Regions from separate parts of the Lysinibacillus pakistanensis genome, predicted to be linked through region 3. Evidence: riboswitches for the same ligand, from Rfam matches in the RefSeq annotation. Region 3 holds a riboswitch; each other region holds the start of a gene.
What was found. Region 3 has a riboswitch for S-adenosylmethionine ahead of QNH24_RS02760 (MetQ/NlpA family ABC transporter substrate-binding protein). Riboswitches for the same ligand answer to the same signal wherever they lie in the genome.
Positions count from the first base shown of each region.

Region 1 (4,062 bases), 1.6 Mb from region 3:
ATAGTAGATGTTTTAGCACCCATTGAACGAGCTGCCTCGATTACCCCTCTATCAATTTCACGTAATGCAATCAATACCATACGTGCATAGAATGGGGCAGCACCAATAATTAGTGCTGGTAATGCAGCATTGGCTCCACGGATTGTGCCAAGCAAGAATTTTGTAAATGGAATTAATAAAATAATTAACACGATAAATGGAATCGAACGGAAAATATTTACGAGTGAACCTGTTAAGAAATTCACAATTTTATTAGCCCATAGTTGATGGGGGCTTGTTAAAAACAATACGATTCCAATTAATAAGCCAAGGATGAATGTTACTACGGTTGAAATAGCTGTCATATACAGTGTTTCATAGGTAGCTGCCCACATTCGCTCCCAGTCGACATTCGGAAAGAGATTAGTTAGCATTTGCAATCACCTCCGTTTGTACTTCAACTGTATTTAAGTAACCTAATGCATCAGCCACATTTGACTCGGTTCCATCTATTTGCACAATAAGTGTACCGTAAGCACCATTTTTTGTTTGAGAGATATTACCGTGCACAATACTAACTTCTACATCAAAGTGCTTGACGAGGTGTGAAATTACGGGCTGCTCTGTTTTTTCTCCTACAAAAATTAGCTTAACAAGTTGTCCAGTTGGATAATTTGCTTTTATTTGTGCAACCGTCTCCTGCGTTTCCTTCGTATCTGTAATTTGTGACACAAATTTTTTCGTAATAGCAGCTTGAGGTGCCTGGAATACTTGTAATACCTCACCACGTTCTACTATTTCGCCAGCCTCCATTACTGCTACACGATGGCAGATTTTACGGATAACGTGCATTTCATGTGTGATTAACACAATAGTTAATCCTAATCGCTCGTTAATATCTACAAGTAAATCCAGGATTGCATCGGTAGTCTCTGGGTCAAGTGCTGAGGTTGCCTCATCACATAATAAAACCTCTGGATTATTAGCAAGTGCTCGAGCAATGCCGACACGCTGCTTTTGACCGCCTGATAGCTGTGATGGATACGCCTGATCACGTCCATCTAAACCAACAAGAGTAATCAATTCCTTCACACGTGCATCACGCTGAGCCTTTGAAACACCTGCGATTTCTAGTGGAAAAGCGATATTTTCAGCAACGGTTCTAGACCATAGTAGATTAAAGTGCTGGAAAATCATACTTACCTTTTGTCTTGCATCTCTAAGCTTTTGCCCCTTAATAGATGAAAACTCTTGATTGTTAACCATCACCGTACCAGATGTTGGCTTTTCTAAACCGTTCAATAAACGAATCATTGTACTTTTACCAGCACCACTATAGCCGATAATGCCAAATATTTCACCTTTATTTATGGAAAGGTTTACGTCTTTGACTGCTGTTAATTCGCCATTTGCGGTTTTGTAATTCTTCGTAATATTTTGAAGCTGGATCATAGCGAATACTCCTTTTCTCATATAGAAAACCCCTTCACTCACAGACAAGTAGAAGGGGTCACGTATTTATACGCTCAACCGTTCTCTCATCTTTCAAAGATAAATCTTTGGGTGATTTGGCACCTTTTCACTTTGTGATGGTTGCCGGGCTTCATAGGGCACTTCCCTCCGCCACTCTTCATAAGAGTTCGATATATTCAATGTTTTAGTAATATATTTGTTACTTTACCATGCTAGCAAACTTCAGTCAATTGATTTTTTTAACAATTCGTATAAAAACGGTACGGATTGAAAAGCATAGACTTTTTCTGTCACTTTTCCGCCATCACAGACGAGTAAACATGGTACACTTTCGATTTCGTAATCTAAGGCAATTTCTTCAACAAAATTTAAATTTGCTTTGCCGATTTGAAGCTTTGGCAGTAATTGCTCAACGATCATCATCATTTTTGATGCAACTGCACATGTACCACACATAGGTGTATATAAATAAAAGGCAGCTTTTTTCCCCGACTGGACAGCCGCGATCCACTGCTCTTTTGACCATTCTTCCATTTTTTTCACGCAACCTTACAAAATATATTGATTATGGATTGAGAAATGTGCTCGCAACAATATCATTGCTAATACCTTTCTCGGAGTTGTCTCAACTTCTTTATACGTTGGCATTGTACGTAAATGCTCTGCCTCTGGATAATGTCTGTCCATTAATGCCCGTAGCTTATCCCCTGATGGATCTGCATCAAAAAATGTATAAAGCTCACAGCCCTCATATGGATCAAGCAGCACTTCTAATTGATGCACACCAATTGTACCATTCGTACAAAGTATTGTGACATCTTCACTTAAAATAGGTTCAATTTGAAGCTTATCCGAACGGCCTTCAACAATTAAGCATTTTCCCTCGAACATCACGCCACCCCCATTAGACATATCCCTTTTCCTTATAGTCATTATATCAATTAAGCATTAACGATGGTAATGTTAGACACCCATTGCAAGCGACTATCTCCCCAGCCATGAAGATAATAAAAAACGTCGGTGAATGCCGACGTTTTTCTATTAGGGCTTGTCTTATTCAGCGACCATTTCTTCGTATTGCTCTGCTGTCATAAGCTTTTCAACTTCTGATGCATCAGCAGGCTCAACAACGATCATCCAAGCTTTTTCATATGGTGATTCATTAACGAATTCTGGGCTATCTTCTAAATCTGCATTTACTTCAACTACAGTACCTGAGATTGGCGCATATAATTCAGAAACAGTTTTTACTGATTCTACGCTACCGAATGGATCATCTGTTTTGATCTCATCGCCAACTTGTGGAAGCTCAACGAAAACGATATCTCCTAATTCAGATTGTGCGAAGTGTGTAATACCGATACGTACTTTTCCATCTTCTACTTTTACCCATTCATGTTCTTCAGAGTATCGTAAGTCTTTAGGTGTGCTCATGCAAAAAACCCCTCCATAAATATGTAATATATTCACTTTCAGTGTGCCATACTTCTCCTATAAAAACAAGGATAATTACGGCTATTTCCAAGCTTGCTCAAAATCAGATTCTTTAAACCCTAACGTTACTTTTTTTCCATCAGTAACGATTGGACGTTTGATTAACATTCCATCAGAAGCAAGTAGCTCAAGCTGCTCCTCCTCGCTCATATCGGCAAGTTTATCCTTCAAACCAAGCTCTCGATACTTCATGCCAGACGTATTAAAAAACTTTTTAAGAGGTAGTCCACTTGCTTGCCATAACTTTGTTAATTCGTCCTTTGAAGGTGGCTGTTCTACAATGTGTACCTCTTCATACACTATATCATTATCGTTTAACCATTTTTGAGCTTTCTTACAAGTTGTGCATTTTGGATATTGGATAAATTGAATCGTCATTGAAAGGCTCCTCTACTTTCTTTTTGAGGACACTGATTTTCTGTGTCTTCCTTATTTTCTGTAGTATACCATCATAACCATACAAACCAAAATGAAACAATTTTCAGTTGCTCTCACACCAATCCCCAGGCTTCTACTACAGTCTATCCATTTCTTTCTTAATTCTATCCGTCACTTTCTTAATTCTATCCTTCACTTAACTGTTTCTATCAGTTGCTTTTGCAAATCTATCCTTCTCACCCACAAACAGCCTAGCTATCTATTACAGATAGCTAGGCTGTTTGATTTATTACACTACATATTTTTCTGCGTCAATCAACTTAACTGATGCTTCACGTTTCTTCGCAATTAAGTTGTAAGGATTATTACGTGTTAGCTTACGTAGTGCAGATAACGTCATGCGCGCTGCATCTCCGTCAGCTGAAGCAAGAATTGTATCTTTTGCCTCTTTTTCAATTTCTGCAAATGCTTCTTGACAAAAGATTTGAGTGTACAATAATTTTTGATGAGCTTTTTCAGCACCATCACGAGCAATCGCTTTTTCTGTACGTAAGACAGCTGATTCCATAGCGAATAATTGGTTTGCGATATTCGCAATATTTACCAATACCTCTTGCTCCTGATCAAGCTTCGGACCAAAGCGTTGTGCTGCTAATCCCGCTGCTAATACTGCGATTTTCTTTGCATTTTTCACAAGGTATTTTTCTTGTGCTAGTGGCTCTGTGCCTATATCTTCAG
Region 1 is NZ_CP126101.1:4,197,882-4,201,943, forward strand. It holds gene QNH24_RS20995 (methionine ABC transporter permease) at 1-413, opposite strand, end outside; gene QNH24_RS21000 (methionine ABC transporter ATP-binding protein) at 403-1,431, opposite strand; SAM riboswitch class I at 1,515-1,618, opposite strand; gene QNH24_RS21005 (thioredoxin family protein) at 1,675-1,986, opposite strand; gene QNH24_RS21010 (toprim domain-containing protein) at 2,002-2,343, opposite strand; gene gcvH (glycine cleavage system protein GcvH) at 2,506-2,886, opposite strand; gene QNH24_RS21020 (arsenate reductase family protein) at 2,968-3,324, opposite strand; gene QNH24_RS21025 (acyl-CoA dehydrogenase FadE) at 3,614-4,062, opposite strand, start outside.
Region 1: it holds a riboswitch for S-adenosylmethionine, as region 3 does, so the genes downstream of both, QNH24_RS21000 (methionine ABC transporter ATP-binding protein) here and QNH24_RS02760 (MetQ/NlpA family ABC transporter substrate-binding protein) in region 3, are expected to answer to the same signal.

Region 2 (4,062 bases), 1.2 Mb from region 3:
ATTAAAGGTTTTGACGCAAATCGAGAACAATTTGTAAAAGCTGCTAATAAAAAATTTATTTCATTTAAAAATGGTTTATCGTCTTTAATTGATCGTCTTGAAGAAACATTAACTGATGTAGAAATTTTAAAGGGAATTACCACTACTAGTGTCAACAAGCAGGAAAACCACTACCAAGTTACTTTAGCAAATGATACGATCATTGAAGCAGATCATGTAGTTTTAGCATTACCTAATGAAACTGTACAGTACCTATTAAAGGATGAAACATTGAACCGTTATTTTGACCAATTCAATACTGCCTCCGCTATTACAATTTATTTAGGATTCGATGTACCCGATAGTAGATTACCAGCTGATGGAACAGGCTTTATTGTGTCTCATAATTCTGATGTAATCTGTAATGCAGCGACATGGACAAGCCGTAAGTGGAAGCATACTTCAGCAAATGAGCAATTACTTGTTCGACTCTTCTATAAAAGCATCAACCCCGCATATGAGAAGTTACGTAGGATGACAGATGAAGAATTATCTGTTGTTGCCTTAGAGGATGTAAGAAAAAGCTTGGGGATTAAAGAAAAACCAAGTGTCGTGAATGTAAGTAGATGGATTGATCAAATGCCGAAATATGATTTAGCACATCGTGAGGCATTACAGGGCTTATTACAAGAGCTCGAAACAAACTATCCGAATTTATCCATTGCGGGCTGCTCTTACTTTGGTGTAGGTATAGGTGCTTGTATTCAAAACGGTAAAAAAATAGGGGATAATATTGCTGAAAAATTATCTTAATTGCAGAATATAAGACAAAAAATTATATTTTTCGTTTGAAATATCCTTTGTTACGTGAAATAGTCTTGACTCAAACGTTTGTTAACGTTATGATTCTTTTAATTATTTAAAAAATTCATACTAAATTCTTATCAAGAGAAGCTGAGGGACTGGCCCAATGACGCTTCAGCAACCAACTTTTTGTCAGGTGCTAAATCCAGAAGACCCTATGGTCGAAGATGAGAAGGAACAACAATTACGAAACGTAAAAGCCTTCTTTGTGTTAAAGAAGGCTTTTTATATTATAGAAAAATAGAAAGAGGGGCTAGTTTTATGGGGTTGCTTGAAAAGTTAAAAACGCATGTTCTTACAGCAGATGGTGCAATTGGTACGGTATTATACGGCTATGGCTTGGAGTACTGTCATGAGGAAATGAATGTTCAAAGACCAGAATTAATTGAAAAGATTCATAGAGAGTATATAGCAGCTGGAGCCGATATTATTCAAACAAATACTTATGGAGCGAATGCTATAAAATTAGCACGTTACGGATTAGAGTCGCGTGTTCAGCAGTTTAATGAAGCAGCTATGACGATTGCCAAGCGAGCAGCTGCAGATGGAGGTCAATTTGTTTTAGGGACTATTGGGGGGATTCGAGGCATTCGGAAAAGCGATGCAACCTTAGAAGAAATTTTAGCGACTGTTGAAGAGCAAGCAACTGTGTTACTGGCAGGGAATCCAGACGGCCTTTTACTTGAAACCTATTATGATTTTGAAGAATTAACAGCAACATTAAAAATGCTTCGAGCTAAAACAAAGTTGCCAATCATTGCGCAAGTTTCAATGCATGAACCGGGAGTGCTGCAAAATGGTAAGAGTTTAAATAGTGCCCTACATGAGCTCGAGGCACTGGGTGCTGATATTGTAGGTGTTAACTGTCGTTTAGGTCCATACCATTCGATTCAGGCATTTGAGGGTGTAGAACTTCCTGAAAAGGCATTTATGTCTACCTATCCAAATGCATCTCTTCTAGATTTAGAAGACGGGCGTGTTGTTTATGAGTCAGAGACAGACTATTTTGGTCGCGCTGCTGTAGCACTTCGAGATCAAGGCGTTCGTTTAATAGGTGGGTGCTGTGGTACGACACCAAAGCATATTGCTGCAGCGAAAAAATACTTAGAGGAATTATCTCCAGTAGAAGAAAAATTAGCGAAGCCTGAGAAAGTAGAGATTGTACGTGAGGCAGAACCTTCAAGATTCGAGCCATTGCATATAAAAGTAAAACGTCAACGTTCGGTTATAGTAGAGTTGGATACACCAAGACATTTAGAAATCGATGGTTTTATTAAAGGTGCTAAAAAATTATATGAGGCAGGCGCAGATGTGGTCATGATGGCGGATAATTCCCTAGCATCGCCAAGAATAAGTAATGTGGCAATGGGCGCATTATTGAAAGAAACACATGGGGTACGCCCGTTAACACATATTACATGCCGAGATCGTAATTTAATTGGGCTGCAATCTCATTTAATGGGTTTAAATGCACTAGGCATTCATGATATTTTAGCGGTTACTGGAGATCCAACAAAGGTTGGGGATTTCCCAGGGGCAACGAGTGTTTATGACGTATCATCAATGGAGCTTATTCAATTAATCAAACAGTTAAATGAAGGTGTATCTTTTTCAGGGAAGCCACTACGTCAAAAGGCAAATTTCTCTGTAGCCGCAGCGTTTAATCCGAATGTACGTGTATTAGACCGAGCTGTATCTCGATTAGAAAAGAAAATTGAACATGGGGCAGATTATTTTATTTCACAGCCTGTCTATACAAAGGAAAAAATTGTAGAAATTTATGAGGCGACAAAGCATTTAGAAGCACCAATTTATATAGGAATTATGCCAGTTACGAGCTATAAAAGTGCGGAGTTCTTACATCATGAAGTTCCCGGCATTAAATTATCTGAAAACGCATTAGCACGGATGAAGGCTTGTGGTGAGGATAAGGAGCACGCGACACTAGAAGGAATTGCAATTGCTAAGGAATTAGTAGAGGTAGCCGCAGAATATTTCAATGGTATTTACCTCATTACACCATTCCTACGCTATGATATGACACTAGAACTAATGAAATTTATAGAGCAATTGGATGAACAGAAAAAAGGGGTAAGTATAAATGGCTAAGCATTTGATTGAAGAGCAACTTGAGAAACGAATTTTAATTCTTGATGGCGCAATGGGAACAATGCTACAAAACGAAAACTTATCAGCTGAAGATTTCGGTGGCGAGGAATATGATGGCTGTAATGAAAATCTTGTACTAACTAGACCTGATGTGCTTGAAAAGGTTCATAGAAAATATTTGGAAGCAGGGGCAGATATTATTTGCACAAATACATTTGGAGGTACTCCACTTGTATTAAATGAATATGATCTGGGAGCAAAAGCAGAGGAAATCAATAAGCGTGCTGTAGAAATAGCACGTAAGGCAGTGGATGATTTTACTACCTCTGATTGGCCACGTTTTGTAGCAGGAGCGATGGGACCTACTACAAAGACCTTATCAGTGACAGGTGGAATTACCTTTGATGAGCTAGAAGAAAACTTTTATGTACAGGCAAAGGCATTAATTGAAGCTGGAGCGGATGTATTGTTGCTTGAAACCAGCCAGGATATGCTCAATGTGAAGGCGGGCACTTTAGGAGTATCTCGCGCATTTGAAGTGACTGGCAAAGTGCTTCCTGTGATGATATCGGGAACAATTGAACCAATGGGAACGACACTTGCAGGACAATCCATAGATGCATTCTACATTTCTATCGAGCATATTAAACCACTATCTGTAGGTCTGAACTGTGCGACAGGGCCAGAATTTATGACGGACCATATTCGTTCATTAGCAGAGCTTTCTACGGGATATATAAGCTGTTACCCGAATGCAGGCTTACCTGACGAGGAAGGATGCTACCATGAATCACCAGAGTCACTGTCACAAAAGCTAAAAGGCTTTGCAGAAAAGGGCTGGCTGAATATAGTGGGAGGCTGCTGTGGAACAACACCGGCCCATATCGCTGCTATTCGTGAGGTACTAAAGGACGAAAAGCCACGCCAATTACCTGAGAAAACTCATGGTCATGTAGTGTCGGGTATCGAGCCATTAGTGTACGACGATTCTATGCGTCCATTATTTATTGGAGAACGTACAAATGTAATTGGCTCTCGTAAGTTTAAAAACCTAATTATTGATGGGAAATTTGAGGAAGCAGCAGAAATTGCTCGTGCACAAGTAAGGAA
Region 2 is NZ_CP126101.1:4,652,084-4,656,145, reverse strand. It holds gene QNH24_RS23180 (protoporphyrinogen oxidase) at 1-792, shown strand, start outside; SAM riboswitch class I at 918-1,017, shown strand; gene QNH24_RS23175 (bifunctional homocysteine S-methyltransferase/methylenetetrahydrofolate reductase) at 1,105-2,952, shown strand; gene metH (methionine synthase) at 2,945-4,062, shown strand, end outside.
Region 2: it holds a riboswitch for S-adenosylmethionine, as region 3 does, so the genes downstream of both, QNH24_RS23175 (bifunctional homocysteine S-methyltransferase/methylenetetrahydrofolate reductase) here and QNH24_RS02760 (MetQ/NlpA family ABC transporter substrate-binding protein) in region 3, are expected to answer to the same signal.

Region 3 (4,062 bases):
TGGGTCCACTTCTAAAAGTGCTGTCTCCATCAGTCGTGCGATGTAAGGTGCTGTATAAACAACAAGTGGTACAATGACACCTTTCACACCAATCGTTGTCCCAACAATTAGCTTTGTAAACGGTAAAATAAAGAAGAGTAAAATGATAAATGGAACGGAGCGAATTATATTAATGAATAAATTGAAAAATTGATAAAGAAATTTATTTTCGAAAGATTGACCAGGACGTGTTAAAACAATTAAGAGCCCTAACGGAATCCCAATGATAACGGAAAAGAATAAAGAAATTCCGACCATTTGGAAGGTTTCGATAATTGATTTCCCAATAACATCGGACCAATCTGTAAAGAAGCTTTGAATACTATTCATTTTGTTCGCCTCCTAATTCTTCTACGGCTACTCCATTTTCGGTGAAATACGTTAATGCCTTTTGTACAATTTGTGCTTCACCATTTAAATGAACGACAATATTTCCGACAATGCCGTTTTTTAATTCAATAATATTGGCAGTTAAAATATTTGGCTGAACATCGTAAACTTTGCTGACCTCTGCCAATAATGGTTTTCCAGTACTTTCACCGAGAAATGTTAGACGAATAACACTCCCTGAAACATTGAGCTGCTGAATAAGGGAAGGGGATAGATTACGCTGTGAAATCGTGCTTAAGAACTTTCTCGTTGTTGGATGCTGCGGCTTCGCAAAAAGATCAATAGCTGAACCATATTCCACAACTTTCCCTGCTTCAAGAACAGATACATCATCGCAGATTTTTTGTATGACATTCATTTCATGTGTAATGAGTAAAATAGTAATGCCTAGCTCACGATTAATTTTCAATAAAAGCTCGAGAATGGCTTCTGTTGTTTCTGGATCAAGTGCACTAGTCGCTTCATCACTTAGTAAGATTTCAGGTTCTTGTGCCAACGCACGTGCAATAGCAACACGTTGTTTTTGACCACCTGAAAGCTGACTTGGAAAGCTCTCTAATTTTTCTGTTAAGCCAACAATTTCAGCATATTTCGCCACACGATTTTTCACTTCGGTATCGTTATAGCCAAGTAGCTTTAATGGGATAGCAATATTGTTATAAACGGTCGCAGTTTTTAAGAGATTAAAATGCTGGAAAATCATCCCGATTTTTTGACGGGTTTTACGAAGATCATTAAGGGAAAGGGAAGTAATATCCACATTGTTGATCCAGACTTTTCCTGCAGTTGGACGTTCCAATAGGTTAACACAGCGAATAAGTGTGCTTTTACCTGCGCCACTATAGCCAATAACCCCATGAATTTCACCTTTTTTAACATGAAGGTTAATCCCATCAACTGCTCTGACAATACCTTTCTTTGTTTTAAATTCTTTAGATATATTTTCTAATCGAATCATCTGGATGTCTCCTTTCTAAAAAGCAAGAATCTGCTCGCTTTCCCAAAGGAGTCTCGCAGATTCTTATTTTATCCTGCTTAATGGGCTGGAAAATTCCCTCTTCAAGAACAAATAATGCTGAGTAGGAATCTAACAGCGGTATAGGCCCGATTTTTTCAACGATTAATCAGTGGAAGATGGGAAAACCCGTTTTATTTTTAAGCAACCTACCAGCTTGCAATTACAGAACCCTTAAATTCATCTTCAATAAATTTACGTACTTCATCAGATTGATAAGCTTCAACAAATTTTTTAATCGTTGGATCATTCTCATTTTCAGCACGTACTACAATATAGTTTACATAAGGGGATTCAGTAGATTCTAAAAGGATAGAATCTTTTTTAGGATTAATGCCAGCCTCCAGCGCAAAGTTTGTGTTAATAGCTGCTACATCAACCTCACTAAGTTGTTTTGGAATTTGTGCAGCCTCTAACTCTATGAATTTTAAATTTTTCTTGTTTTCCTCAACATCACGGATAGACGCTGTTAGCCCAGCACCTTCTTTTAATTTAATATAGCCAGCCTCTTGCAGAACAAATAGTGCACGGGCACCGTTTGTCGGATCGTTTGGTAAACCAAATGTTGCTCCATCTGGTATTTCATCAAAAGATTTATATTTTTCAGAGTAAACACCCATTGGATTCAGAATAGTTTTTCCAACTGGTACTAAGTCTGTATCGTGATCTTTATTAAAAGTATCTAAGAAAGGCTCGTGCTGATAGCTGTTTGCATCAAGATCACCTTCAGCTAATGAAGTATTAGGTAAAACATAGTCAGAGAAGGATTTAAGCTCTACTTCTAAACCTTTTTCTTTTGCCACTTTTGCCGCAGCCTCTGCAATTTGTTCATGTGGACCAGAAGTAACACCTACTACGATCTTATTTTCATCAATAGCCTTACCTTGGTCTTCTTTACTATCTTCTTTTGAACCGCAACCTACTAACGCTGCTGCTAATGTAAGACCTGCTAAGCCTAATAAAAATTTGTTTCGTTTCTTCATGAAAATGACCTCCAAAGTTTGTATTATCGATTTTTAAAAATAAAAAAACTCTCTTATAAACTAAGAGAGGCTCATGAAAAAACGTCCTCTCTTATCTATCAAACGATGATCGTTTGCAGGATTTAGCACCTTCCTTTAAAAAGGAGGTTGCCGAGCTTCATAGGGCCAGTCCCTCAGCTACTCTTGATAAGAGATATATAGTATTTTTATAAATCCGATAGAACTAATATAAATTATAGGTTATTATTAGTCAATAAATATTTTGATTTTTTATTTTATTTAGCGGGTTTATTGTCCACTAAATCAAGATAAAGCCACAGAAAATATAGTAGCAAAAAGAGGTGTAGAGATGTCTATAAGAGTAAATTATGGAGTTGGAGCATTTGGAAAAGTCATTAGTGCTCGTATTTTAATGGGGACTGATATTATCGAGGGAATAGAGGCTATCTGTCAAGAGAACGATATTGAGTCAGCGACCATTGTTAGTTGTATTGGTAGTTTGCAAAATAGTAGTTTTGTTTATTTAATACCAGATGAGATCTCTAAAATCAATGTCCGTTTCAGTGAAGTGATAAAAAAACAGGGACCACTTGAATTTATTCAAGGTGCTGGTGTTGTGTGTAAACGTGATGGAGACTATGAGACGCATCTTCATGGATCAATGAGTGATCAATGGGGTCAAGTAGCGGGAGGACATTTGATAAAGGGCGGAAATATTGTGATTACGGCCGATATCGTTTTGGCAGAGGTACAGGACATTCAGCATATACGCAAATTTGATGATGAAACAGGACATATTCAATTTTATCCCTTAGAAAAAGACTTACAGAGTCCAAGAAAGATTGAGAAATGAAAAAACTGTTCTATGGCATTGCTGTAGAACAGTTTTTATTGAATTTGTTTATATAAATAAATTTAATTGTTCGATTCGATTTATAGCTTCACGTAAACGTTCTTCGCTTACAAGTAAGCCAACACGGACATAGCCCTCGCCATATTGCCCAAAGCCATTTCCTGCTGCTACAGCAATATCTGCTTTGTCGAGTAAGAGGTCTGCAAATTGTTCACTTGTATAGCCTACTGGAACAGGGAGCCATGCAAAAAAGGAGCCCTTAGGAGCAGTTACGTGCCAGCCAATACGCTGAGCCTCCTCAATTAAGACATTGCGTCGACGTTCATAAGTAGCTGTGAGCTCATTTGCACATTCCTGTGATGATGAGAGTGCAATCGCAGCTGCTTGTTGAACAGCAGGGAATTGACTACAAAATAGATGGTCTTGTATTAAATTGATAGCAGCAATAATATCAGCATTCCCAACTGCAAAGCCAATGCGCCAGCCTGCCATATTGTATGTTTTGGATAGAGTATACATTTCTATTCCAACATCTTTAGCACCATCTGCCTGTAGGAAGCTAACAGGTTTTTTTCCATCAAATCCAATTGCCCCATAGGCAAAATCATGTGAAACGCTGATATTATGCTCTTTTGCAAAGCGAACGGTTTCCTCGAAAAATTCAATTGTTGCTGTACCACCAGTCGGGTTATTAGGGTAATTCAAATACAGAAGTTTCGCCTTTTCTTTTATATTATCAGGTAAAGCTGCGTAATCAGGGAGGAAGCTATTTTCTGCAAAAA
Region 3 is NZ_CP126101.1:559,510-563,571, forward strand. It holds gene QNH24_RS02750 (methionine ABC transporter permease) at 1-369, opposite strand, end outside; gene QNH24_RS02755 (methionine ABC transporter ATP-binding protein) at 362-1,387, opposite strand; gene QNH24_RS02760 (MetQ/NlpA family ABC transporter substrate-binding protein) at 1,594-2,427, opposite strand; SAM riboswitch class I at 2,516-2,620, opposite strand; gene QNH24_RS02765 (PPC domain-containing DNA-binding protein) at 2,777-3,280, shown strand; gene QNH24_RS02770 (pyridoxal phosphate-dependent aminotransferase) at 3,329-4,062, opposite strand, start outside.